Regions from separate parts of the Brevibacillus sp. MER 51 genome, predicted to be linked through region 2. Evidence: riboswitches for the same ligand, from Rfam matches in the RefSeq annotation. Region 2 holds a riboswitch; the other holds the start of a gene.
What was found. A riboswitch is a leader RNA that binds a small molecule or an ion and turns the genes downstream of it on or off. The one in region 2 is predicted to bind thiamine pyrophosphate.

Region 1: linked by a shared signal. The riboswitch ahead of thiC (phosphomethylpyrimidine synthase ThiC) and the one ahead of thiS (sulfur carrier protein ThiS) in region 2 are both predicted to bind thiamine pyrophosphate.

What each region holds. Positions count from the first base shown of each region.
Region 1 is NZ_JAMAUS010000005.1:91,269-103,157, forward strand. Features, by position in the region: gene M3630_RS12535 (patatin-like phospholipase family protein) at 1-140, opposite strand, end outside; gene ylbJ (sporulation integral membrane protein YlbJ) at 288-1,517, shown strand; gene coaD (pantetheine-phosphate adenylyltransferase) at 1,522-2,001, opposite strand; gene rsmD (16S rRNA (guanine(966)-N(2))-methyltransferase RsmD) at 2,049-2,615, opposite strand; gene M3630_RS12555 (hypothetical protein) at 3,060-3,203, shown strand; gene ku (non-homologous end joining protein Ku) at 3,326-4,285, shown strand; gene M3630_RS12565 (cation diffusion facilitator family transporter) at 4,348-5,229, opposite strand; TPP riboswitch at 5,477-5,589, shown strand; gene thiC (phosphomethylpyrimidine synthase ThiC) at 5,739-7,493, shown strand; gene M3630_RS12575 (hypothetical protein) at 7,509-7,679, shown strand; gene M3630_RS12580 (DUF1904 family protein) at 7,727-8,056, opposite strand; gene M3630_RS12585 (ATP-dependent DNA ligase) at 8,465-9,400, opposite strand; gene M3630_RS12590 (carboxylesterase) at 9,738-10,619, shown strand; gene M3630_RS12595 (GerAB/ArcD/ProY family transporter) at 10,734-11,889, opposite strand, start outside.
Region 2 is NZ_JAMAUS010000001.1:503,850-515,738, reverse strand. Features, by position in the region: gene M3630_RS01885 (helix-turn-helix domain-containing protein) at 1-836, opposite strand, end outside; gene M3630_RS01880 (aldehyde dehydrogenase family protein) at 1,143-2,594, shown strand; gene M3630_RS01875 (NAD(P)-dependent oxidoreductase) at 2,621-3,511, shown strand; gene M3630_RS01870 (LysE family translocator) at 3,606-4,235, opposite strand; gene M3630_RS01865 (thioredoxin family protein) at 4,555-4,863, shown strand; gene M3630_RS01860 (glycoside hydrolase family 18 protein) at 4,928-6,211, shown strand; gene M3630_RS01855 (hypothetical protein) at 6,308-6,535, shown strand; gene M3630_RS01850 (alanyl-tRNA editing protein) at 6,618-7,829, shown strand; gene kapB (kinase-associated lipoprotein KapB) at 7,863-8,246, shown strand; TPP riboswitch at 8,288-8,398, shown strand; gene thiS (sulfur carrier protein ThiS) at 8,598-8,801, shown strand; gene M3630_RS01835 (thiazole synthase) at 8,807-9,580, shown strand; gene M3630_RS01830 (acetylornithine deacetylase) at 9,573-10,868, shown strand; gene tenA (thiaminase II) at 10,877-11,557, shown strand; gene M3630_RS01820 (ABC transporter ATP-binding protein) at 11,542-11,889, shown strand, end outside.

The sequences.
Region 1 (11,889 bases), on a different contig from region 2:
CTGCCCATACTGGAGCCAGCGAGCATGTCAATCTGAATACCATGTGCTTCTAGCGCATTCAATACACCAATATGCGCAAAACCGCGAGCGCCTCCTGAACCCAGGGCTACACCCACGATTGGTTTACGTCTTGTCTGCATGGAAAAACCCCTCCCTGTAACCAGCCTATGTGGTAAATCGCTGTTCCTTTCACACTTGGGAGATATTCGTCGACCAAGCTTACGCATAGTTCTCCCGCTTGCCACGTAGACATGTACTACTACTTTTCTTCGATTCAGGAGGAATCCATGTCACGCCACTCACCCGTACTTACATTGTTGCTCGCCATTTCGACAGTTTTCATTGTTATTTCGTTGATCGCATACTCACAGATTTCTTTTGAAGCTGCCGTACGCGGTCTGAAAATATGGTGGGAGGTAGTTTTTCCCTCTACTCTTCCCTTTATTGTGCTGTCTGAGGTGTTGATGGGTCTGGGCGTCGTTCATTTCGTCGGCGTGTTACTGGAGCCATTCATGCGCCCACTGTTTAACGTTCCGGGAACTGGCGGGTTCGTGCTGGCAATGGGCTTCTCGTCCGGCTATCCGGTAGCCGCAAAGCTGACAACACGCCTGCGTCTGCAAGGCAATGTGACGAAGGCTGAGGGGGAACGACTCGTCTCTTTTACAACGACGGGAGACCCTTTATTCGTCATGGGAGCAGTGGCAATCGGCTTTTTCCACAGTGAGCAAATGGGCATCATTCTAGCTCTGACTCATTATTTGTCAGCTGTACTCATGGGTGTGGTCTATCGTTTTCATGCGCCTTTTGCCATAACTTCAGCCCCATTGGAGAAAAATTCATTGCCTCTTCCTTTACGAGCCTTGCAAGCGATGCATCGGGCACGTGTCCGTGACGGACGTCCGTTCGGAAAATTAATGGGAGAAGCAGTGCAATCCGCTCTGAATACCTTGCTCATGATCGGTGGTTTCATCATTGTTTTTTCGGTATTAATCCAACTTTTCTCCACGATTCATCTGACACAAATCATCAGTACGCTTCTCTCGATTTTTCTCGGTCCCTTTGGTTTTCCGCCAGCCTTTTCCCAAGCAATTGTGGCAGGATTGTTCGAAGTAACCCTCGGCGCACAGGCAGCGAGCATTGTCCCTGATGAAGTTTCCCTGGTCTGGAAAGCAGCCATTGCCAGTGCGATATTGTCTTGGGGCGGTTTGAGTGTTCACGCGCAGGTCGCAAGTATCTTGAGTGAAACGGATATTCGTGTCGCCCCTTACTTGATTGCCAGATCCCTGCATGCTTTGCTAGCTGCGATTTTGACCTTCGTCTTTTGGGGGCCACTTGCCACAGTCAGCTCCTGGCTCGTGGAGCAAGCCGTCCCTGTATTTGTGCATGCGAAACCTGAGGTCCCTGCGACGAGTTGGTGGGAGACCTTGCTATTATCAGGGGGACTCGCCATCGGCGTTGGTGCAATTCTTTTGTGTACCAGCCTGGCTCTTTCGCGCATGAACCGCAGTAAGACGTGATAATCTACTCGGCCATTTTTCGCTTCAGTGCCTCTTCTACGATTGGCGGCACCAAATCTGCGACACTCGCCTTGTATTTCGCAACTTCCTTCACAATACTTGAACTCAAGTACGAATATTGATTGTTCGTCATCATGAAAAACGTTTCGATATTTTCATCGAGTTTTTTATTAATCGAGGCGACTTGCATCTCATATTCAAAATCAGAAACAGCACGAAGGCCACGAATGATCACCTGTGCGCCCTTTTTGTTCATATAGTCAATTAATAAGCCGTCAAATGAGTCCACTTCTACATTTTTCATGTCAGCCGTTACCTGACGAAGCAATTCGACACGCTCTTCTACGCTGAATAATGAGTTTTTCTTTGAATTGATCAAGACGGCGACAATGACCTTATCAAAAACGTTGGCACCCCGCGCAATAATGTCGAGATGCCCATAAGTAACAGGGTCGAAGCTTCCTGAACATACGGCGATTGCCATAGCGGGTTATCCTCCCTTGGTGTTCTTTACGCACCTTAATTTGAAAGTTAGGCTTGTGGTTCCAAATCGTAATAATAAACGGTAATGGCCGTATCCCCATACTTCGCTGCTCGATCCTTCACACAATAACCAATCGCATCCGGAAAGGAGTCTGCGATATCATGCTCAGCCACGATCCAAGCTCCGTCCGCCAACATTCCCAGCTCCTGTAACATCGCAATTTCTTCGACAATCTTTTGCTGGGCGTATGGCGGGTCCAAAAAGACAAGATCAAATTTTTGATGGCGGGTACTCAGTGTGCGAATGGCGCGCTCCGCATCCATGCGATATAGCTCGGCATAATCGTCCAGCCTGCAAGTGCTGACGTTTTGTTTTACCACGGCAAACGCTTTGGGATCTCGCTCCACAAAAACAGCTCGATCCACTCCCCTACTCAATGCCTCGATCCCGAGACCACCTGTTCCTGCGTATAGGTCCAATGCCCAACCACCATCGAAATAGGGGCCAATCATATTAAAAATCGATTCTTTGACTTTATCGGTTGTCGGTCTGGTTCCTTTGCCCGGGACTGCTGCCAACCGTCTTCCTCTGTGTTCTCCAGCGATGACTCGCATACTCATTTCACCTGTCTGCTTTCCTGATATGTATGTTTTAAGACGCGATTTTCTAAGACTGAGAATGATATCATACTATCACAACTGCATACACCCGTAAAATTAGCAACTGGAAAAATTTATGCGCAAGAAGGTATACAACCCCATACTATTGGAAAAGATGATGAATAGCGACGCAACGGTGTCGCTGACAACCGCGGAGAAGACTTACGTTTCCCCATAAGCTCTTCCTCCGGTTTCTCCTCTCCCATAATTGAAAGGCTGTTCACTTTGGCGCACGACGTGTCTGATAGGAGCATTTCGTGCCATCGCTCCCTTCATCGGGAGGAGTTGAACGGCTGCCCCTCGTCATTTGGCGATGGGGTATTTTTTTGTGTCCAGCGCATACTACATGTACCTGCAACACCCTCTACATGTAGATTGCCTGAAGGGAGTGAGTCAATCATGGCAGAAAAGCGACCGTCCGCACAAAAGCTGAAGGCGTCCAAAGCCCAGTCCATTGCAGACCGCACAGGCAAAGACGTCGAACTGGCGCGTGACATGCAATCGCGTGCAGATCAATCGGACATCGTCAAACATGGACAATAGTTGCATATGTAGCCAGCCGCATCGAATCGGCTGGCTTTTTACTTTTCCACCTTCAATTCCCTCGGCACTTCTTCTAAAGGGATACAGATACTATTCAAAATGACTGTGAAGGAGGTATCCGCATGCATACGGTGTGGAAGGGTTCAATCAGCTTCGGCCTCGTCAATATACCTGTTCGCATGTTTACTGCAACGGAAGAGCGCGATATTCGCTTTCGCCAACTGCATAAAGAGTGCAATACCCCGATCAAGTACACGAAAATGTGCCCGCACTGCCAGCGCGAGGTCGATACGAATGAAATCGTCCGTGGCTTCGAATACGAAAAAGGACATTTTGTCATGATCGACGATGATGATCTGGAAGCCATTACTCCAGAAACACGCAGAGCCATTGAAATTATCGACTTCGTAGACTTGTCGGAGATTGATCCTGTTTATTTTCACAAGAGCTATTTCCTATCTCCACAAGACACCGGCGAAAAAGCATACGCCTTGCTGCGATCGGCTATGGAACAAACAGGAAAGATCGGCGTTGCACAGGTGACGATGCGCAATCGGCAAAGCCTGGCCGTTATCCGACTGTATGAACATTGCATCATGCTGGAGACAATCTTCTATCCGGATGAGGTACGCCCCGTCAATCAAGTGCCTGCCTTGCCTGAGGCCAATGTAACGTTGGCCGAAAACGAACTGAAAATGGCAACTGAGCTCATTAGCAATATGACGCTCCCTTTTGATCCGGCAAAATATACGGATGAATATCGATCCGACCTGCAAAAACTGATTGAGAAAAAATTGGAGGGTCAGGAAATCGCCACTGCACCTACTGTGGCAAGAACCAATGTTATTGATCTCATGCAAGCCCTAAAAGAAAGCTTGGAGTCTACAGCCGGTCAAGCCGCAGTACCCATCAAAATCGAACCGGAACCGACTCCTTCAAAGCCTGCGCGAAAACGCACCACTGCTGCCTCCTCTTCCGAAAAAGAGCAAGCATCGAAAAAGCCGACCGCAGCCGATCCCAAAAAAACTACGACTACTTCTACAACCAAAACACTGCGCAAAAAGAAGGCTACCTCTGGTTAGCAGCACATAACAAAAAAAACCTGCCCACACTGGACAGGTTTTTTGTATTCCCATGATGGAATCTAACTAGGCGCCATTTTCCTGCACGGTTCAATATGGATATGAACGGCGTTAATGCGGTGAATCTTGCGCATCTGTTCTTCAATTTTTTCGGTGATGGTGTGGCTCTCCACCACATTCAGCCCTGGATCTACATGGATCACAACATCAACCAGCACGCTGCTTCCATGGTAGCGGGCTTTGATGTCACTGATATCCTTTACTCCTGAAATCGAGGAAATCGTTGCCCGCAGGTCCGCAAGCTCACTTTCGTCGAAGCCATCTGTTAAACGGTGGGTTGCTTCTCTGAAAATGTCCCACGCAGTCTTCAAGATAATGAGACCAACAACAAAAGCAGCTAATGGATCGAGCCAATGCAATTGAAACTGTGCGCCAGCTACCCCGATAAACGTCCCGATACTGACGAATGCATCTGAGCGGTTGTCAGCGGCCGCTGCATCCAGTGCTTGGCTGTTTGTTTTGATGGCGAGCTTTTTATTGTAGCGATAGACAAAAAGCATAATAACGGCAGTTGCAAGTGCTGTCCATCCTGCTAACAGGTCAGGAGCCGAATGTTGTGGATCAAACAAGGATGGTACGGCATTCGTAATGACCTGAACTCCGACAAATAGCATAATAAATGATGCGACAAGTGCTGAAATCGTCTCTGCCCGGAAATGGCCATACGGGTGATCTTTGTCAGGTGGTTTCCTTGCAATACGCAGCCCGATCAAAACAGCAATTGATGCGACCACATCTGTTGAGTTGTTAAGACCGTCGGCCATTAAAGCTTCCGACGCTGTGACATACGCAACTCCTATTTTTAATACAGAGCAGAAAATGTAGGCAAAAATACTCACCCACGCTCCACGTTCTCCTTGTTTTAGATCCGAATAAACATCCATACCTCATCACCTCAAAATACTTCTCCATCCTGCTTCGACAACGCGGAAAATCAAAGCGCTGGAAGCAGTTGCTTTTTTTCGAACTTCATCGTAACAGATAGGAATCATGTGGGTCTACAGAAACAGTTTTAGTCCGATTCATGAGAATAGGGGGGAGGAAAATGTGTTGCACACCTGCAATTTTTCACTAGAAAATTATCCTTGAAATTAACTTGACTTCCCGTTATCCTATTGTTGCAATCCAAAAATAAAAAAGCACGGGAGCTTGGAATTCACCAGGCTGAGAGGATGGTACTGTGCCATCGACCGTTGAACCTGAACTGGGTAATGCCAGCGGAGGAATGTCATATACGACACGAAAAGATACGTGTATTTTTAGGATACCCGTTTCTTCTCTACTCTCGCGTTGGCGTCGCATGTTGTTTATGCGGCGCTTTTTCGCGGGATGTTTCTTTCGCCTCCCTAAACGGTTCTCGCTTTCGTGCAACCAAAACAAGGAGGTTTTTCTTATGTCATTGGTGTCATCTTTTCCAGGTAGTCGCAAAGTATACGAGACAGGTAGTCGTGCGGACATCCGTGTCCCGATGCGCGAGATTTCTCTTCATCCTACCGAAGGATTGTCCGGCTCCACACCCAATCCTCCCATTCGCGTGTATGATACGAGTGGCGAGTATACTGCATCCGGTTATGTCCCTGACATTCAAGCAGGACTCCCCTCCATTCGCCACCAATGGATTGATGAGCGAAATGATGTGGAAACGTATGTCGGTCGCGAACCACAACTAGTCGACGACGGCATCCGAAACGAAGAGAAGGCTGTCACCCTCCCCACTTTCCCTCGAGAGGGCTACAAACCTAAACGGGCAAAGCCAGGCAAAAATGTTACCCAGCTTCATTATGCCCGAAAAAATATCATCACACCGGAAATGGAATACGTTGCCATTCGCGAGGGGGTCTCTCCTGAATTTGTACGGGCAGAAATCGCCGCTGGACGTGCGATCCTCCCTTCTAACATCAATCATCCTGAGAGCGAGCCGATGATCATTGGCCGCAACTTTCATGTCAAAATCAATGCCAACATCGGAACATCAGCCGTCAGCTCTTCCATGGAAGAAGAGGTCGAAAAAATGATTTGGTCTGTCCGTTGGGGTGCCGACACCATTATGGACCTCTCGACGGGAAAACATATACACACCACGCGGGAGTGGATTATCCGCAACAGTCCCGTTCCAGTTGGTACTGTCCCGATTTATCAAGCACTTGAAAAAGTAAATGGCAAAGCCGAGGATTTGACATGGGAGGTTTACCGAGACACCTTGATTGAGCAAGCGGAGCAAGGCGTCGATTACTTCACGATTCATGCTGGTGTTCTTTTGCGCTACATCCCCATGACAGCTAACCGCGTTACCGGTATCGTCTCTCGCGGCGGATCGATTTTGGCGGCATGGTGCCTAGCCCATCACGAGGAAAACTTTCTGTATACGCATTTCGCTGAAATTTGCGAAATTCTGAAGGCCTATGACATTTGTGTATCCCTTGGAGATGGACTACGTCCTGGCTCTATCGCGGATGCGAATGATGAGGCACAGTTCGCGGAGCTTGAAACATTGGGGGAACTCACAAAAATTGCGTGGGAACACGACGTACAAGTCATGATTGAAGGCCCCGGTCACGTCCCCATGCATCTCATTCGTGAAAATATGGATAAACAGTTATCCATTTGCCATGAGGCCCCTTTTTACACACTCGGGCCGCTCACGACAGACATTGCCCCCGGCTATGATCACATTACTTCAGCGATTGGCGCTGCCATGATTGGATGGTTCGGAACAGCGATGCTCTGCTATGTAACGCCCAAGGAACATCTCGGCCTTCCGAATAAAGAGGATGTCCGCAACGGTTTAATCGCATACAAAATCGCTGCGCATGCCGCTGATCTCGCAAAAGGACATCCGCGGGCAAAACAGCGAGACGATGCCTTATCCAAAGCTCGTTTTGATTTTCGCTGGAACGATCAATTCAATTTGTCGCTGGACCCGGAGCGCGCCCGCGAATATCACGATGAAACGTTGCCAGCAGAAGCCGCCAAATCTGCCCATTTTTGTTCCATGTGCGGTCCTAAATTTTGCAGCATGAAAATATCGCACGACATTCGTCACATCGCCAATGAACAAGGGGCTGCGCAAGATCCCGCCATTCTTGCAGGGATGCAGGAAAAATCGCGTGAGTTCCGCGAACAGGGAAGCCGTTTGTATCAGTCGTAATGAAGGGGGATTCATATGGAGGAAGCCAGTCGTTTACGCGAAAAGATCCTTCGACTAGAGGCTGAGCTAGAGCACTCTAAACAACAATTGCGACTCATTCAACAGGATTGCAGTCACGTCTATATCGAAACGCCACTTACGCGTACATGCTCCAAGTGCCTGCAATCCGAAAGCCTCTATTATTAATAGAAAAAGGTCGAAATCCTTTTGAAGGATCTCGACCTTTTTCTTGCTTATTTCGCCATTCCGACTTGCAACGGAAGTCCTTCTTTATAATAGAGAGTGGGCGATAACAGGATGAAGAAAATATGAACTTGCAAAAAGCCTTGCTTCTTCAAAATGCCGTGGACCGCGTTTGCAATCGCATCATGTTGCTTTTGTTCACGGGGAAACATCATGATCTCTACAGACAAAGGACTGTTCGTTAGTTGCTCCACCTGAAGCAGCTCCAATTTCACCTTTTCTTGAGCTACCTCAGCAATTTGGGAAAACTCTTCTATAAGAATCTGAGAAATGGGCTCTATGTCTTGCTTCGCAAAGCCTTTAAACCGAAGAAACGGCAAGTCAATTCCTTCTTTCGTAAATGAGTTCGCACAGTCATTATAAACAAGTCTCTATTTGTATATCAATGAAAAAAGGATTAAAGAAAGTGAACAACAAACATTCCCAACTGGGGCGAGAGGCGCAAAGAGGGCCATATCAGAGAGCAGCTCCCTTCCATGAGGTGTGGTGGACGTACCACGGAAGGAGGAAGCAGCTCAACCAGATACAGCCCAACCCGCTAACCCAGTTACTTTATACAGGTAGTATAGCTCGAATTTAATACTTAATCAATAAAAAAGTTTCGTAAAATTCTAACAGGAATGCATCCGCCAGCTCTACATACATAGGATGACAAACACAAAGAAGCAATATTAAAAACATCCCACTATTTATGGGATGTTTTTTGTTCTGTGTTGCACCAAGAGACTCTACTCCAATACACAGTAATCAACAGGTACATCAACAACTGCTTGAATACTCGGTTGCCGCAACGTATAGCCATCTGTCCATTCCGCGAATTGTACCTTAACCGTGACAGTTGGTCTTAACCACACAGCACCCTTGAACCTTGCTGGGGTATTTACAAATGGCATATCATTTTGTATCAAAGGCACAATCTTTTCCGTCAAGGCCATCCAGTCATTTCGAGTTAATTTGCCTGTTCCTGCGTGGCCTATATAAAATAAGCGCCCTTCCAGATCATACAGCCCTAACAAGAGGGAATTCACAACGTTATCACGCAGCGTAACTCCCCCAACGACAGCTATGGTGTCACGATAGTATTTTTTCTTTTGCCATTGCTTCTCTTTCCCACCAATGACATATTTGCTGTTAAGATTCTTCATAACTATGCCTTCCATACCGTGCTGCTTAATGATCTCATACATAGCATTTCCATTATCATGACCATCAACCAATTGTACATGGTCATTGGGAATAATGATTTCTTGTAATAAGTTGATACGTTCGCTCAATGTAAGATCGATTTTCCACTCATTATTTGTAAATATGACATCAAAGATCATATAAGTAATGGGGACAGCCTTCTGTGCCTGGCTGACTTTCTCCAATCGTCTAATCCCATCCCGCCGCATCACTTCATGAAATGAGGGTTTTCCGTCAGTTCCTAATGCAATCACTTCTCCATCTAAGATCACCGAGCGAGCATTGCAATATGTCTGTATGTGAGCTAACTCTGGGTATTGGTGGGTCCGCTCATTTATTCTCCGATTGTATAAACGAGTTCCCTTTCCATCAAAGTAAGTCAGGATTCGAACCCCATCCCATTTAACTTGGGCAATCCACTCGTCCCCTTGGGGTATATTCTCACAGCTAATTGGCTCCATAGGTATAATTGGATTCATCTTTCACCTCAGAAAAGGGGGCAAAATTCCTTAAGAATACTTAAGTTTTGAGAAACTTCCTTGCTTGAGTTTGTCCCAATTAAAGAAGAGTATTCTTGAAAATAATGCCACGCTCAGTCCCGCCCCCCGCGAGGGAACAATGTGGCTTGTGGCGGAACATCTGCTTCAATATTTAATACTGCAATTCAAGGAATTACCAAGGATATCATTCTGTTATACTTTTTTATTTCCATCTGTTATAGTAATATAAACCTCTATTTATTTGTATTATTGACGATTTTAACAACCTGTATTATATTTAAAACTACATTTGTATTACTCTAGGAGGAAGCATTGTATGTCTAACCATACATCGTTCAATGCATCACGAAATGACAGTGGCATTCACTATTACGAAACCTATGAAGAAAGCCTTACTCTTTGGCCAGTTACTTACGAAGCATTTTATGTAACTACCCGTTTCGGACAAACGCATATTATTGCAAGTGGACCAAAGGATGCACCACCACTCGTATTGCTACACGGAGCATTGTTTAGTTCCACCATGTGGTATCCAAATATTGCCGATTGGAGCCGCAAATACCGGACATATGCAATTGATATCATGGGCGATAAGAACAAAAGTATTCCTGAGGATTTAAACGGTACGAGAGCGGGTTATGCCGAATGGCTTCTCGATGTGTTTGACAATCTAGGTATCAAAAAGGCAAATATGGTTGGACTTTCGCTTGGTGGGCTTCATGTTATGAATTTTGTTTTACGTGCAGTCGAGAGAGTAGAAAAGGCAGTTTTACTTAGTCCTGCGGAAACATTCGTATCATTTCATCCAGATTTCTACAAATATGCACTTGGTCTTACTCTGCCTAACGGCGTTGAGAATTTTTTAAAGTGGATAATGGGCGATCGTTACGTGTTACACCCACATTTTGCAAGGCAGTTTCATGCTGGAGTGATGTGGGAGGATGAATTACGAAATCCACAACCTAAAGCTGATGGATTCCCGTATGTTTTCACTGACGATGAATTAAAATCAGTAAAAGTTCCGATTCTCTTATTGCTTAGCGAGCACGAAGTCATTTATGACCCACAATCCGCTTTCCATCGTGCTTCGACTTTTGTTCCCGGTATAGAAGCGGAAATCGTAAAAAATGCTGGCCACGTTTTGTCGATGGAACAGCCAGAATACGTTAATGGACGTGTATTGAGATTTTTAGATTAATGAAAGACAGAAAAAGTTGAATGCAAAGATGTATGAAGGCTGGCGCGCTTTCACGGAAAGAATCCAGCCCCTCGTCAGTGTGTTTTGGAGTAAGGAACCCCTTGACTTTCGACCTCATTGTCGAAACGACCCAGCCTGTTTTGTTCTCCCCAGCCTTTGCTTGCCATGATTAAGGGCCTGCATTTCCCCGTAGCTTGTCAACAGCGCTATCAGTAAGAGGACAATGTAGACAACAGCTGTCGCTCCCCCACCTATCGCTGATTTATCCTTAAAAAAGTCCCCAACCACTATCACGATCACACAACCACTTAAACAGACTGTCGTGGTCCATACCATTGACCTGTAAAATCGATAAAGCTTCGTTCCTTCGGGAATGAGGCTTTGCTCTCTTCCTTTATTCTTTCGCCTTACATGAACAAGCAAAAAGAGCGCCAGCGGCAATTGAAAGACGAGCACGATCAACGGCAAGCTATAGCTAATAAATTGATCGATATGTGCTATATTTGGAAACGCGAATATGGACGATACAACGATAAACCATCCACACGGTGCATTGAGTGTATTGTAATGCCTCTGTCCCCCAAACGATCCCACCCCCACTAAAAACGCCAAGTAAGCGACTATGACTTTAATTGTGAAAGCAGGAAACCAAACACTAAAGAGGATCATTTCGACCCTGTCCAGAAAATCTGTGATGTGAATTTGCTGGACGAGAATATAGATAGGGAAATTCAGTCGACCGGCGATAATGTAGCCCATCACCCCGAGCAAAACGAGCAACATAATCGTCGTTCCAAAGCCAACAATAATGACCCCGTGCTTCATCGCAGCATAAAATAGCCGCGGCTCTACAATGGCATGTAAGAATGCCCCAATAAGAAATACATCACCATATACACCCACTGGAAAAAAGTTGCTGATCACGATCCGATCCAATCTATTCGTTAAAATTGGTTCCAATCGCTCTACGTTGTATTCATTCATTAGCAGGAAATATAACGATATACACATGAGGAAATAAAGAGGAAAATAAAGCTCATTTACTCGCGCCGCCACCTCAAGGCTCGTTTTACCATAGTACATTATCAGTAGGACGAAGACGAGTAAGATGACCTCCAATGGCGTGTTTGGCAATAACGAGATATGTAAAAAATCAGCAGCCCCTTTAATATCGATCGCCAGGATGATCCAAATATAAAACAAAATCAGTAGATTGACAGCTCCACCAATCCACTTCCCGCCAATAATAAATAAAATTTCAAAGATATTC
Region 2 (11,889 bases):
ATTGTTTCGGCCCCTTTATTTTGCAAGGACAACTGCTTGATAGATTCATGGATATGGTTGCGTTGTATCAAATCATCGTGCTTGGCTTGCAGTTGAGCTCTCATGGCAGCCATGTGGTCATACGCTTGTTTGACTTCAGCATAGAGCTCGGCATTTTGCAGGGCGATGGAAGTTTGGTCTGCGAAGCCTTGGAGGAGGTCAAGGTCGTACTCGGTGAACACATTTTCCTGATGAAACTGATGCAGGACCAGTACACCAATACGCTTTTCTCCACGTGATATCGGAACACATAACAACCCATTCAAGTCACGCAATGCTTTGGCGTGGTTCAGAGAGTGAAAGTTGTCAGCAGAGATATCCTTCATCGCATGGGCTGTTTCTTGGTTGGTTCTGTACATGCGTGGGATTCCGTCTTCGAACACTTTGCCCGCGATGGATTCTCCCACCCGCATTTTGAGATCCTTGAACACCGTATCGTGAAAACCGACGGCCTCTTTCGGAATCAATCGGTCGATCGTGGGATCGTACAAGTGCAGGAGGCCTGCGTCTGCAGCCGGAATAACAGCCAGTGCATTACCAATGATGCCACGGATGATTTGGTGAACGTCGAGGGTAGCAGATATGGAACGAATTCCTTCAAAAAGTTTCTTGCTTTCCTTTGCTTTGGCTGTCATTTTTTCTTCTGCCATCAACAGGCGAATGCCGAACCACAATAGTTCCCATTGGTCAGCGGTAAGAATGATGGGTTCGTTTGTTGTATGTGCAAGGCAAATGACGGCTTGTCCTTCGTTTTCGTAGAAAAAACGGTATTTCTGTTGGGCATAGGTATAACGCATGTGGACAGCATCGTTGTCACAGGGAGGTACTGTCAGAGGGGGAATATTCGTGGTGGCGTTTTCATGAAAAGAGGAGAAAACAAGCCGAAAATGTCGATCACGCGAAAATTGGAACCAGATCGAAAAGGGCTGATCGCCAAACCATTCATGTAATTTATTAAGCAGGAGCGAAAAAGAATTCATCCACGTGTCCTCCATGTAGAGAAATACACATTTATAGTTGGAAATAAGTGTCTGTGTATACATTGTATTCATAATTTTTGCTATATACAATACTTCTATAAGACGCGGAAGGTGGGAGACGATTTGACAGCAACCTACAATAACTACATCGCTGGAGCTTGGGTTACGAGCCATACTGGACAGGTTTTCCCTAGCACGAACCCTGCCAATACGAATGAGGTTCTCGGTTATTTTCAAAAATCGGACGGGCTGGATGCGCGTTCTGCGATTGAAGCTGCTGCCAATGCTTTTGGTGAATGGTCGCAAAAATCGGCTCCCACACGTGGAGAGTTCTTGTTTTCCCTCATTCACTTATTGGAAAAACACAAAGAAGAGCTCGCAGAAACGATCACCCGTGAAGTAGGAAAAACATTGCGAGAAGCGAGAGGCGAAGTTGCCAAGACAATCACTTCCATGAAGCAGTTGACCGGGGAAGCCACACGCTTGACGGGTCAAACGGTGCCCTCCTTTGATGAACGGGTAATTGGTTACACGGTGCGAGAGCCAATCGGGGTTTTCGCGATCATTGCCCCATGGAATTTTCCGCTGGGGATTGGCTTGTGGAAGATCGTCCCAGCCATCCTCGCGGGCAATACGGTTGTATTCAAACCAGCGAGCAACACCTCCTTGATTAGCGTAAAGCTGGTACAGCTCCTGATTGAAAGCGGCGTTCCCAGTGGCGTTGTGAATTTGGTAACAGGACCGGGTGCGATAATCGGGGATGAATTAGCGAATCATCCACTGGTCAAAGGGATCTCATTTACGGGTTCTTCTGAAGTGGGACTTGCCTTGGGGAGGGCAGTTGGAGCCAGAGGAGGCAAGATTCAGGCGGAGATGGGCGGGAAAAATCCGGCGATCATACTCGCGGACGCCGATATTGACCTCGCTATCGATTCCATCGTATTGAGTGGATTCTTCGATAATGGCCAACGCTGTACGGGGACAAGTCGTGTATTGGTTGTTCCCGAAGTAGCCGAACAAGTAAAAGCAAAACTGATCGAGCGGGCGAAGGGCTTGAAAATCGGGAATGGTTTCGATCCAGACAATCATAACGGTCCAGTAGTGGACGAGCATCAGCTCAATTTGTATCTTCATTATGTACAGAAGGGCATCGAAGAAGGCGGCGTAGTGGAATGCGGGGGTAAGCGCCTTGTAGATGGCGATCTCGCCCAGGGCTATTTCGTTGCTCCGACGGTGTTTACCGGCATCACGCAGGAGATGACGATTGCCAACGAAGAAATTTTTGGCCCTGTGATTGCCGTGATCGATGTGGATTCTTTCGAACATGCTATGCGAGTGGCTAACCAGGTGGAATTCGGCTTGTCCTCCACGATTTTTACGAACGATTTGCAAAAAGCGTTCCAATTTGTCAAAGGCATTCAGTCAGGTGTCACGCATGTCAATATGCCGTCGACTCATTTTGAATCACAGTTTCCGTTTGGCGGCAAAAAAATATCTGGGTTGGGTCCGAGAGAGCAAGGGGAGTCAGCGCTCGATTTTTACGTCGAGACAAAAATAGTTTATATTCGGCCATAAGTATAGGGAAAGCAGGAGGAGCGAAGATGGAAGCGATTGGTGTTATCGGCATTGGTGCAATGGGCAAAGGGATGGTCTGCAATCTGTTGCAAAAAGGCTACCACGTGTATGCCTATGATCCAAGTCCGGCAGCAAAAGCCTGGGCGAAGGAAAAAGGAGCGACGGTCGTAGAGTCTCCACTGGCAGTGGGTAGCGTAGCACGTGTCGTTTTCACTTCGCTTCCAGGTCCTGCGATTGTCGAGGAAGTCATGCTGGGTGAGGACGGACTTTTCTTATCATTAGGGGCCGGTAGTTTCGTATTTGATACAAGTACGATCGATCCTGCCACGGCAAAACGTCTGAATCAGCATGGCGTAGGTAAAGGGATCTACTACTATGATTGTCCGGTGAGTGGAGGACCCGCGGGCTCTGCTGCCGGAACGTTGACCATTATGGTTGGCGGTGATGAGGCAAAGCTTCCGGAAATCATGGACTATCTCAGGGCGATTGGGAAGGAAATTTTTTATCTGGGGGAATCCGGCTCCGCACAGGTGGCGAAGCTTTGTCACAACTCTGTCGTTGCAGTCATTACAGCAGCGTTGGGCGAGGCGTTCAGTGTCGGGGCAAAAGCTGGCGTTGATCCACACAAGCTGGCAGCTGTCATGGACAAAGGCTCTGCCCACAATCGTGTGCTCTCCGTTTTTGGGCCGAACATCTTGTACGGTACGTATGAAAATACCGTCTTTTCCTTGGATCATATGCACAAGGATTTACAGCTATATGCACAAACCGCACGTGAACAGCAAGTGCCTGTTCTCGTTGGAGGCACGGTTGCGCAAATGTATGCGGCAGCCAAAGCACAAGGCAAAGGGAGCTGGGATTCGAGTGCGGTCTGTACCGTGACCGAGGAGCTGGCTCATACAACGATTGCGCGTTAAGTGTTGAGTTTGACGAAAGAGAAAGTAGACTACGGCAACTATTGCTGTAGTCTACTTTTTTATGCAGGCTCTTATTGAATGAAAGTATGGATCACTATCTGCGATCAAAAGCAAGACTCGCAGCAAGACCTGTCAAGACACTTGCCATGAGCCAACGCTGCACGCGCAGCCATGTTGGGCGTGTGCCAAACCACATAGCAACTCTGCTTGCTACCAGAACAATAAGCAGGTTAACGGTAAAGCTGACGGCTATTTGTGTGAGGCCTAAAGTAACACTTTGCAGGAGCACCGATCCCCGCGCAGGATCTACAAACTGAGGCAAGAGTGAAACATACAAAATTGCAATTTTGGGGTTCAGTAGATTTGTCATGAATCCCATCAAAAATAACTTTTTCGGTGGTTCAATCGAAAGAGTATCAGGCTTGAGAATGGAAGCTGCACCCGGTTTGACCGCATTCCAAGCGAGCCAAAGCAGGTACACAGCTCCGACCCATTTGACTGATTCGTAAATAAACGGAACCGTTATGAAAAGAGCAGAGAGGCCGAGCATGGTTGCAATCATGTAAATCACGAATCCAAGTATGACACCAAGAAGTGAGATGACTCCAGCTTTGCGACCTTGAGAAATGGTACGAGAAATGAGGTAAATCATGTTAGGGCCCGGAGAACAAACCATGCCGAGCGAAACAAATAGAAAGGCAATAAGAGTACCAAAGCTCACCAATTTACATAACTCCTCTCCGTGGTTTTGTTCATTTTTGCACAAGAGTGCTCAATCACATACAATGCTTCGAACGGATGGATCACTGTCGGGTTGCTATAGCTATAGTACATCGCCGGGTCGAAATTAAACAGATTAAGTGTAAAAACAGGCAAACAGAAGAAACGCTCTGACATTATCTTTTTGATCATGAAACAAATAGCTGAAAACATTCAATTGGCTATCAATTTTTACGAAGCCTGTGCATCACGCTGTTGACATCCACAAACAGTGGGTCTAGCGTGAATGATCATGTCCGATGAGATAGAAAGGAGTGAACGACTTGCAAGAACTATCCTCCATAGAACTGAACCAATACCTGCAAGAAAAGGAGTCGGTCGCTCTTTTTGTCTATACACCGATGTGTGGGACCTGCAAGCTTGCAGCACGTATGCTCGGCATCATGCAAGAAACATTGCCTACCGTCCCTCTGTATCAGATCAATATTAATACGGCACCAATTTTGGCAGAACAATGGCAAGTAACCAGCGTACCCGCCTTGCTGATCTTTTACAAAAATCAATTGTTAGACCGCCATTATGCCATCCAGTCCGTTGGATTTTTATACGATGTATTGAAACCTCTGGCCTAGACATACACCTATTTCCTTCGCCATGAATATGACAAAGAGAGAAGAAATGCGAAGGAGGGGGCGTATGCAAATCCACGTGGTGGAAGAAGGACAAACCTTAGCGAGCATCGCCGAGACGTACGGAACGACCCCGGAAGCGATCAATAAGGCGAATGAATTGCCAGACCCCGATAAACTGGCAACCGGACAGGCGATGGTGATCCCGATTGTAGGAAGCTACTATTGGGTCAAACGAGGAGATACGTTGTATACAATCAGTCAGCGAAATCAGATCAGCGCAGCAGAGCTTGCTCGCGTCAATGGGATTTCTCCCTATAAACCGCTACAAGTCGGGCAAAAGCTATATATCCCGCCTCGCCCTAGACGAGCGGCTGATTTCAATGCGTATGTGGAACCGCGCCGTACAGTCCCACCCGCGATGGAAGCGGATGTTCGGACGGCTGCCCCTCATCTTACGTATTTGGCACCGTTCAGCTTTCGTATCAAACGGGATGGAACTCTCCAACGACCAAATCTGAACAATTTTCCGGCGATCGCAAAAGAAAACCAGGTCCTACTGATGATGGTCGTGACGAATTTGGAAAAAGGTCAGTTCAGCACGGAATTGGGCGCACTCATCCTGAACGATCAAGAGTTCCAGAACAAATTGTTGGATAATATTCTCGCGACCGCCCGGGAGCTTGGAATGGGGGATATCCATTTTGATCTGGAGGCTTTGCCTACAACAGGTGCAGAAGCGTACGCGAGCTTCTTGCGAAAAGCAAGGGATCGTATACATGCAGCGGGGTTGATGATGTCTGTTGCGCTCGCGCCGAAGACGAGTGCTGTGCAAGCAGGCAAATGGTATTCCGCCCATGATTACAAGGCGATAGGAGCGCTTGCCGATTTTGTCGTGATCATGACGTATGAATGGGGCTATAGTGGTGGTCCTCCCATGGCGGTTTCTCCGATCGGACCGGTGCGGCGTGTCTTACAGTACGCCATTACCGAAATACCAGCCCAGAAAATTTTGATGGGCCAAAATCTGTACGGATACGACTGGACCTTACCGTACGAGCGAGGGACGACAGCGCGTGCATTGAGTCCACAGGCAGCGATTGCACTGGCTTCCCAGCATAATGCCGTCATCCGGTATGACTATCGCGCGCAGGCTCCGTTTTTTACGTACACCGATAATCAAGGTAAGCAACATCAGGTGTGGTTTGAGGATGCACGGTCGATCCAAGCCAAGTTCAATCTGGTTAAACAGCTTGGTTTGCGAGGCGTCAGCTACTGGAAGCTCGGTTTGCCATTTCCGCAAAATTGGCTGTTGATCGAGGAGAACTTTCGCGTCCGCAAGCGTGCATAGTCATCTGGCGTACATTCCATCACGGGTTGTACGCCTTTTTTTCGAATGAACAATCATGGTATGATGAAGATGACAGGAAGGAAAAGGGGAGAAATCATGGGAGAATGCAAATTGGATCACAGCCATGAGGACGTACTCAAGAAACTGGCAGAACAAGCGCCTCATCTGTCGGAATTGCGTGTGAGTCAATTCAAAAATCAGTTGAATAGCGAACTCAGCCAAGAGCGTCTAAACGAGCTGTTTCATTTATTGAAAAAGTACGACCTGGCAAGCCCAGAGGAGCGCCAAGAGCGCGAAAAACAAATGGATCAGTTGTTTGGCTAAGCTTTATACATACGTTTTTTCGTTTTGCCCCCATGTGGGAGAATCAGGCTGGAACCATGGTTCCATGCAGCGAGGAGTAACGATGGACGACAGACTCTATTATCAGGATGCCTATACAAGAACCTTCTCGGCCCAGGTGACGAGGACTGGTGTCGAGCAAGATGGGACACCTTACGTGGTACTGAATCAAACGGCTTTTTACCCTACTGGAGGCGGACAGCCTTCCGACCTGGGCGTATTGGAAGAGATTCGTGTGGTAGATGTGGAAGAGGTAGATGGCGAAATTCGTCACCGACTGGAGGCTCCTTTGTCCGAAAGCACAGCGGAAGTAACGGGGCACATCGATTGGGACCGCCGCTTCGATCACATGCAGCAGCATGCTGGTCAACACATTTTATCCGCGTCTTTCCTGGAAATCTTGCAGGCGGAGACCGTCGCCTTTCACCTGGGCAAAGAGCGTGTCACCATTGATGTACGACTGGATGAGTTGACTGCAGAGGTATGGGAGAAGGTAGAAAAGCGAGCGAATCAGATTGTTTTGGAAAACCACCCCATCATTGCACGGTTTGTTGATGACGAGGAATTGGCAACGCTGCCCTTGAAAAAACAACCGACTGTTACGGAAAATATTCGCGTCGTGATGATACCTGATTTTGATTACAACCCATGTGGAGGAACACATCCAGCGCGGACAGGCGAAGTCGGGATGATCAAGATCTTGGGCTGGGAGCGGCATCGCGGAAACATTCGTTTGGAATTCATCTGTGGCTGGCGAGCTTTGCGGGACTATAACCAAAAGCAAGCTGTCGTTCGTGATACGGCGAAGTTGCTCGCTACCAATGAAGGAGAGCTGATCGCACAGACGGAACGTCTCCTTGGAGAACGCGACACCTTGAAGGCAAAAGTGGCAGAAGTGGATAAGCAGTTCTTGGAAGTGGAAGTCAATCAACAATTGACTGCTGCCACCAAACTCGGTCATTCTCGCCTCATAATGCGCACCTTCACAGACAAAACCATTCAACAGCTTCAGCAGTTCGCACAGCTGGCTACTGCTCTGGCGCCAGATGCGATTTGCCTCTTGGCTGCTACTGCCGAAGACAAAATGCAAGTCGTGTTTGCTCGTGGACAAGAAGTCAACATAGCCATCAATCAAGTGTTGAAAGAAACCTTGCCGATCATTAACGGAAAAGGCGGGGGAAACCCTGCCATGGCACAGGGTGGCGGGCAGTCAGTAGTGGATGCGGAAGAAGTATTGCTGCATGCGCGCAATCTGCTGGAAGCCTCGCTGATGTAAATGCATTCGATTCAAGAAAAGGAGGAAACCGCGATGAACTGGAATCCGGGAGATATTGTTCGTGTTTCGCAGCGGACTGGTGAATATATTGCAGAAGTATTGGAAATCCACGACTCGAAGCTGCTGGTAAAAGTGTTGGCAGTAACCAAATACCCAACCCAAGGCGATTTGCATTCTTCCTACGAAGTGGATGTGCCGCTGTTTCACCAGCGTCCAGCACTCTCTTACATGGAAAAATTCATGACGCCTGTCCAAGGGGTCATTCGCTACAATGGAGCGATTCCAGATTACAAGGAATCTGTGCGTCAGGCGATGGAGCGAGAAATGGAAAAGCTTGCAAAAATGGCAGCTTGGGCAGAGCGCTGTCTCGCTGAGCTCGAAAAGATGCACAAGGAAGCCTTTACAAACACGAAATAGAGTGGTACTGTAAAACTCGAATGTACGATAATTGCATAGCTTTACTACCAAACGGGGGCCAAGCAACGTTGGCTGAGATTGTAACGAGTGTGTTACTGACCGTTGAACCTGACCTGGGTCATGCCAGCGGAGGAAGAGGTATTTGGAATCAGGATCACATGTCGCATCCGAGCGGAACTATGCTTGTTTGCGAGCATGGATGATAAGATGACACTCAACCATCCGAGGCGGATGGTTTTTTTATGCCATTCGTCCGGGGAGATGGGATGGGTATACGGCTTCTTCTGTTTGTCTGAATCGACTCAGGCAGGTGGGAGAAGCCGTTTTTTTTCCAGTAGAAGGAGGTAATCAATGATTGTTCAACTGAATGGGAAAAAAGTAGAGTTGGCGGAAGAAATCACGACAGTGCGGGCCTTGCTCGCTTCTTATTCCCTGCAAGAGAAAATTGTCGTCGTTGAGCGAAATGGTGACATTATTAATCGCTCTGCGTACGAACAAACACCGATTGCAGACGGAGATCGCATAGAAATCGTTCATTTTGTCGGAGGAGGATGATCAGAATGATGGATACATTGAAAATTGGACCTTACGAGTTTCGCTCCCGTTTACTTCTAGGGACAGGTAAATTCGCTGATTTGGATACACAAGGGAAAGCAGTAGAGGTGTCGGAAGCAGAAATTTTGACCTTTGCGATTCGCCGCTTGAATTTGGAAAATCCGCAAGAACCGAACTTTTTGGAACGACTCGATTTGAAAAAATTCACCCTGCTACCAAATACTGCAGGTGCCTATACAGCAGAGGAAGCAGTGCGCATTGCCCGTTTGGCTAAAGCATCTGGACTGTGTGACATGATCAAGGTCGAAGTCATTGGAGACCCGAAAACACTTCTCCCTGACCCGATTGGCACGCTCGAGGCTTCGAAAATCTTGGTGGAAGAAGGCTTTATCGTGCTGACCTACACCAATGATGACCCGATTCTGGCCAGACGTCTGCAAGAGGTTGGCGTACATGCGGTTATGCCAGGTGCGTCTCCAATTGGTTCCGGGCAAGGGATTGTCAACGAAAACAATATCCGCTTTATCATCGAAGATGCGAAAGTACCGATTATTGTAGATGCAGGGATTGGCTCGCCAGCAGACTGCGCAAAAGCGATGGAGCTGGGGGCTGACGGTGTCTTGTTGAATACAGCAGTCGCTCTCGCTGACAATCCTGTCCTGATGGCAGAAGCGATGAAGCTAGGGGTCGAAGCAGGTCGCAAAGGCTTCCTGGCAGGCCGTATCGCGAAAAAGCGTTACGCATCCGCGAGCAGCCCGACCGAAGGGATGATTGAGTAACGTGCATCGACTGACAGAAGCGGTAGAATCGATTGCCAGCCGCAAAGAAGAGCTGTTCGCCTTATTGGCAGAGCTCGTTTCTCATCCGACTGTGAGTCCTCCCGCACGAAACAGCGATGTCGCACAAGGAGTAATCGCCAACAGACTGCAAGCGATGGGATTCGAAGTGGATCGCTGGACGGTATATCCGGGAGACGACAATATCGTCGGGCGGTTATCAGGGAGTGCCTCAACTCACGCAAACAGCTTGATTATCAACGGGCATATCGATGTGGCTGAAGTCGGAGATGACCTCGGGTGGACGTATCCACCTTTTGCTTTGACACATGGCAAGGATGGACGCCTGTACGGCCGTGGAGTTGCGGATATGAAAGGCGGACTCGCAGCGAGCTTGTTTGCGATCCAAATGCTTCGCGAACACGGAATCGAGCTCCAAGGCGATTTGCTCTTTCAATCCGTCATCGGTGAAGAAGCGGGTGAAGCGGGGACATTGGCCGCCATCGAGCGTGGCTATCAGGCTGACTACGCCGTTGTAGTGGACACGAGCAATCTCCAAATGCAAGGGCAGGGCGGGGTCATTACAGGCTGGATCACGATTGAGAGTCCGACGACGCTGCATGACGGAATGCGTGCACAGACGATTCATGCAGGCGGCCGCGTCAGGGGAGCTTCTGCCATTGAAAAAATGACGAAGGTGATTACCGCACTACAGGAGCTGGAGCGGGACTGGGCAGTCATGAAGTCCTATCCCGGCTTCCCGGCAGGCAGCAATACGATCAATCCCGCAGTCATCGAGGGAGGTCGTCACGCTGCGTTCATCGCAGACCGTTGCGCTCTCTGGATTACTGTTCATTTTTATCCGAACGAATCCTATGAAGAGATTATTCGAGAGATCGAGGATCACGTCGGGCGTGCAGCAGCCGCTGATCTTTGGCTGAGAGACAATCCTCCAACCTTCCGTTGGGGTGGACGTTCGATGATTGAGGAGCGCGGTGAAATCTTCCCTTCACTGGAGTTGGATACGAAGCATCCGGGGTTGGCTACACTGCAATCCGCATATGAGAGTCTCATGCATCAAACGCCTATTGTTAACATGTCGCCTACGGTGACGGATGCAGGCTGGTTTGCGCATGCAGGCATTCCGGCTGTCCTATTCGGACCGGGTGAGCTCGCACATGCACATGCCGTAGATGAATCCATTGATCCTGACCAGCTCGTTCATTTTGCCCAGATCATGACCCGTTTCATCGCCACCTGGTGCAATACCCCAAAGGAAGCGAAGGAGTGAGTATCCGCATGACAACCTTTACTGATCGTTTGAGAAAAAGTGTAGCCCCAATCTGGGAGCGTGTTCATCAACATCCTTTCGTCACCGGACTTGGAGATGGCAGCCTGCCTGTTGGTGCCTTCAAATATTACATGAAACAAGACTACATCTATCTGATTGATTACGCGAAAATGTTCGCGATTGCCAGTGTGAAGGCATACGATCTGGAAACAAGCTCTCGCTTTGCCGCTTTGCAAGAATCGACGCTGAACACAGAGATGGAGCTGCATCGTCAGTATGCCGAGCGCTTTGGCATCTCTCGCGCGGAGCTGGAAGCGACAGAGCCTTCCTTTGTGATGCTCGGGTACACCAGCTACATGCTGCGTGTCGCTCATCAAGGGTCGTTGGCCGAATTGGTGAGTGCACTACTCCCATGCACATGGAGCTATTGGGAAATCGGAAAGCGCTTGGCACAAGTAGAAGGAGCGCTGGATCACGAACTGTATGGCGAATGGGTACGTATGTACAGCTCTGATGAATTTGGGCAGTTGGCGATTTGGCTGATTGAGATCATGAACCAATTGGCAGAAGGTAAGAGCGAGCAAGAACTGGCCAAACTGGAGGAGTATTTCGTCAACACCTCCAAAATGGAGTACATGTTCTGGGACATGTCCTACAGAGAGGAAATGTGGCCGTGGGAGAACAACTAGCTTTCGCCGACGTCAGCTTTTCGTATGGCGACAGGCAGATTCTCGATCATTTTGATCTGCGTGTGGAAAAAGGGGAATTCGTCAGCTTGATCGGTCCGAGCGGGATCGGGAAAAGCACCTTGTTTCAGCTCATCGCAGGTCTTCTTGAGCCGGGACAAGGCGAAATCAGGCTCGGCAGTGTACCAGTCGCAAATCGTTTAGGGCAGGTCGGCTATATGCCCCAACGCGATCTGCTCATGCCATGGCGTACAATTGTCGAAAATGCAGCTTTGCCGCTGGAAATCAAAGGTATGACGAAAAAAGAAGCGCATGAGCGTGTCAGACAGCAATTG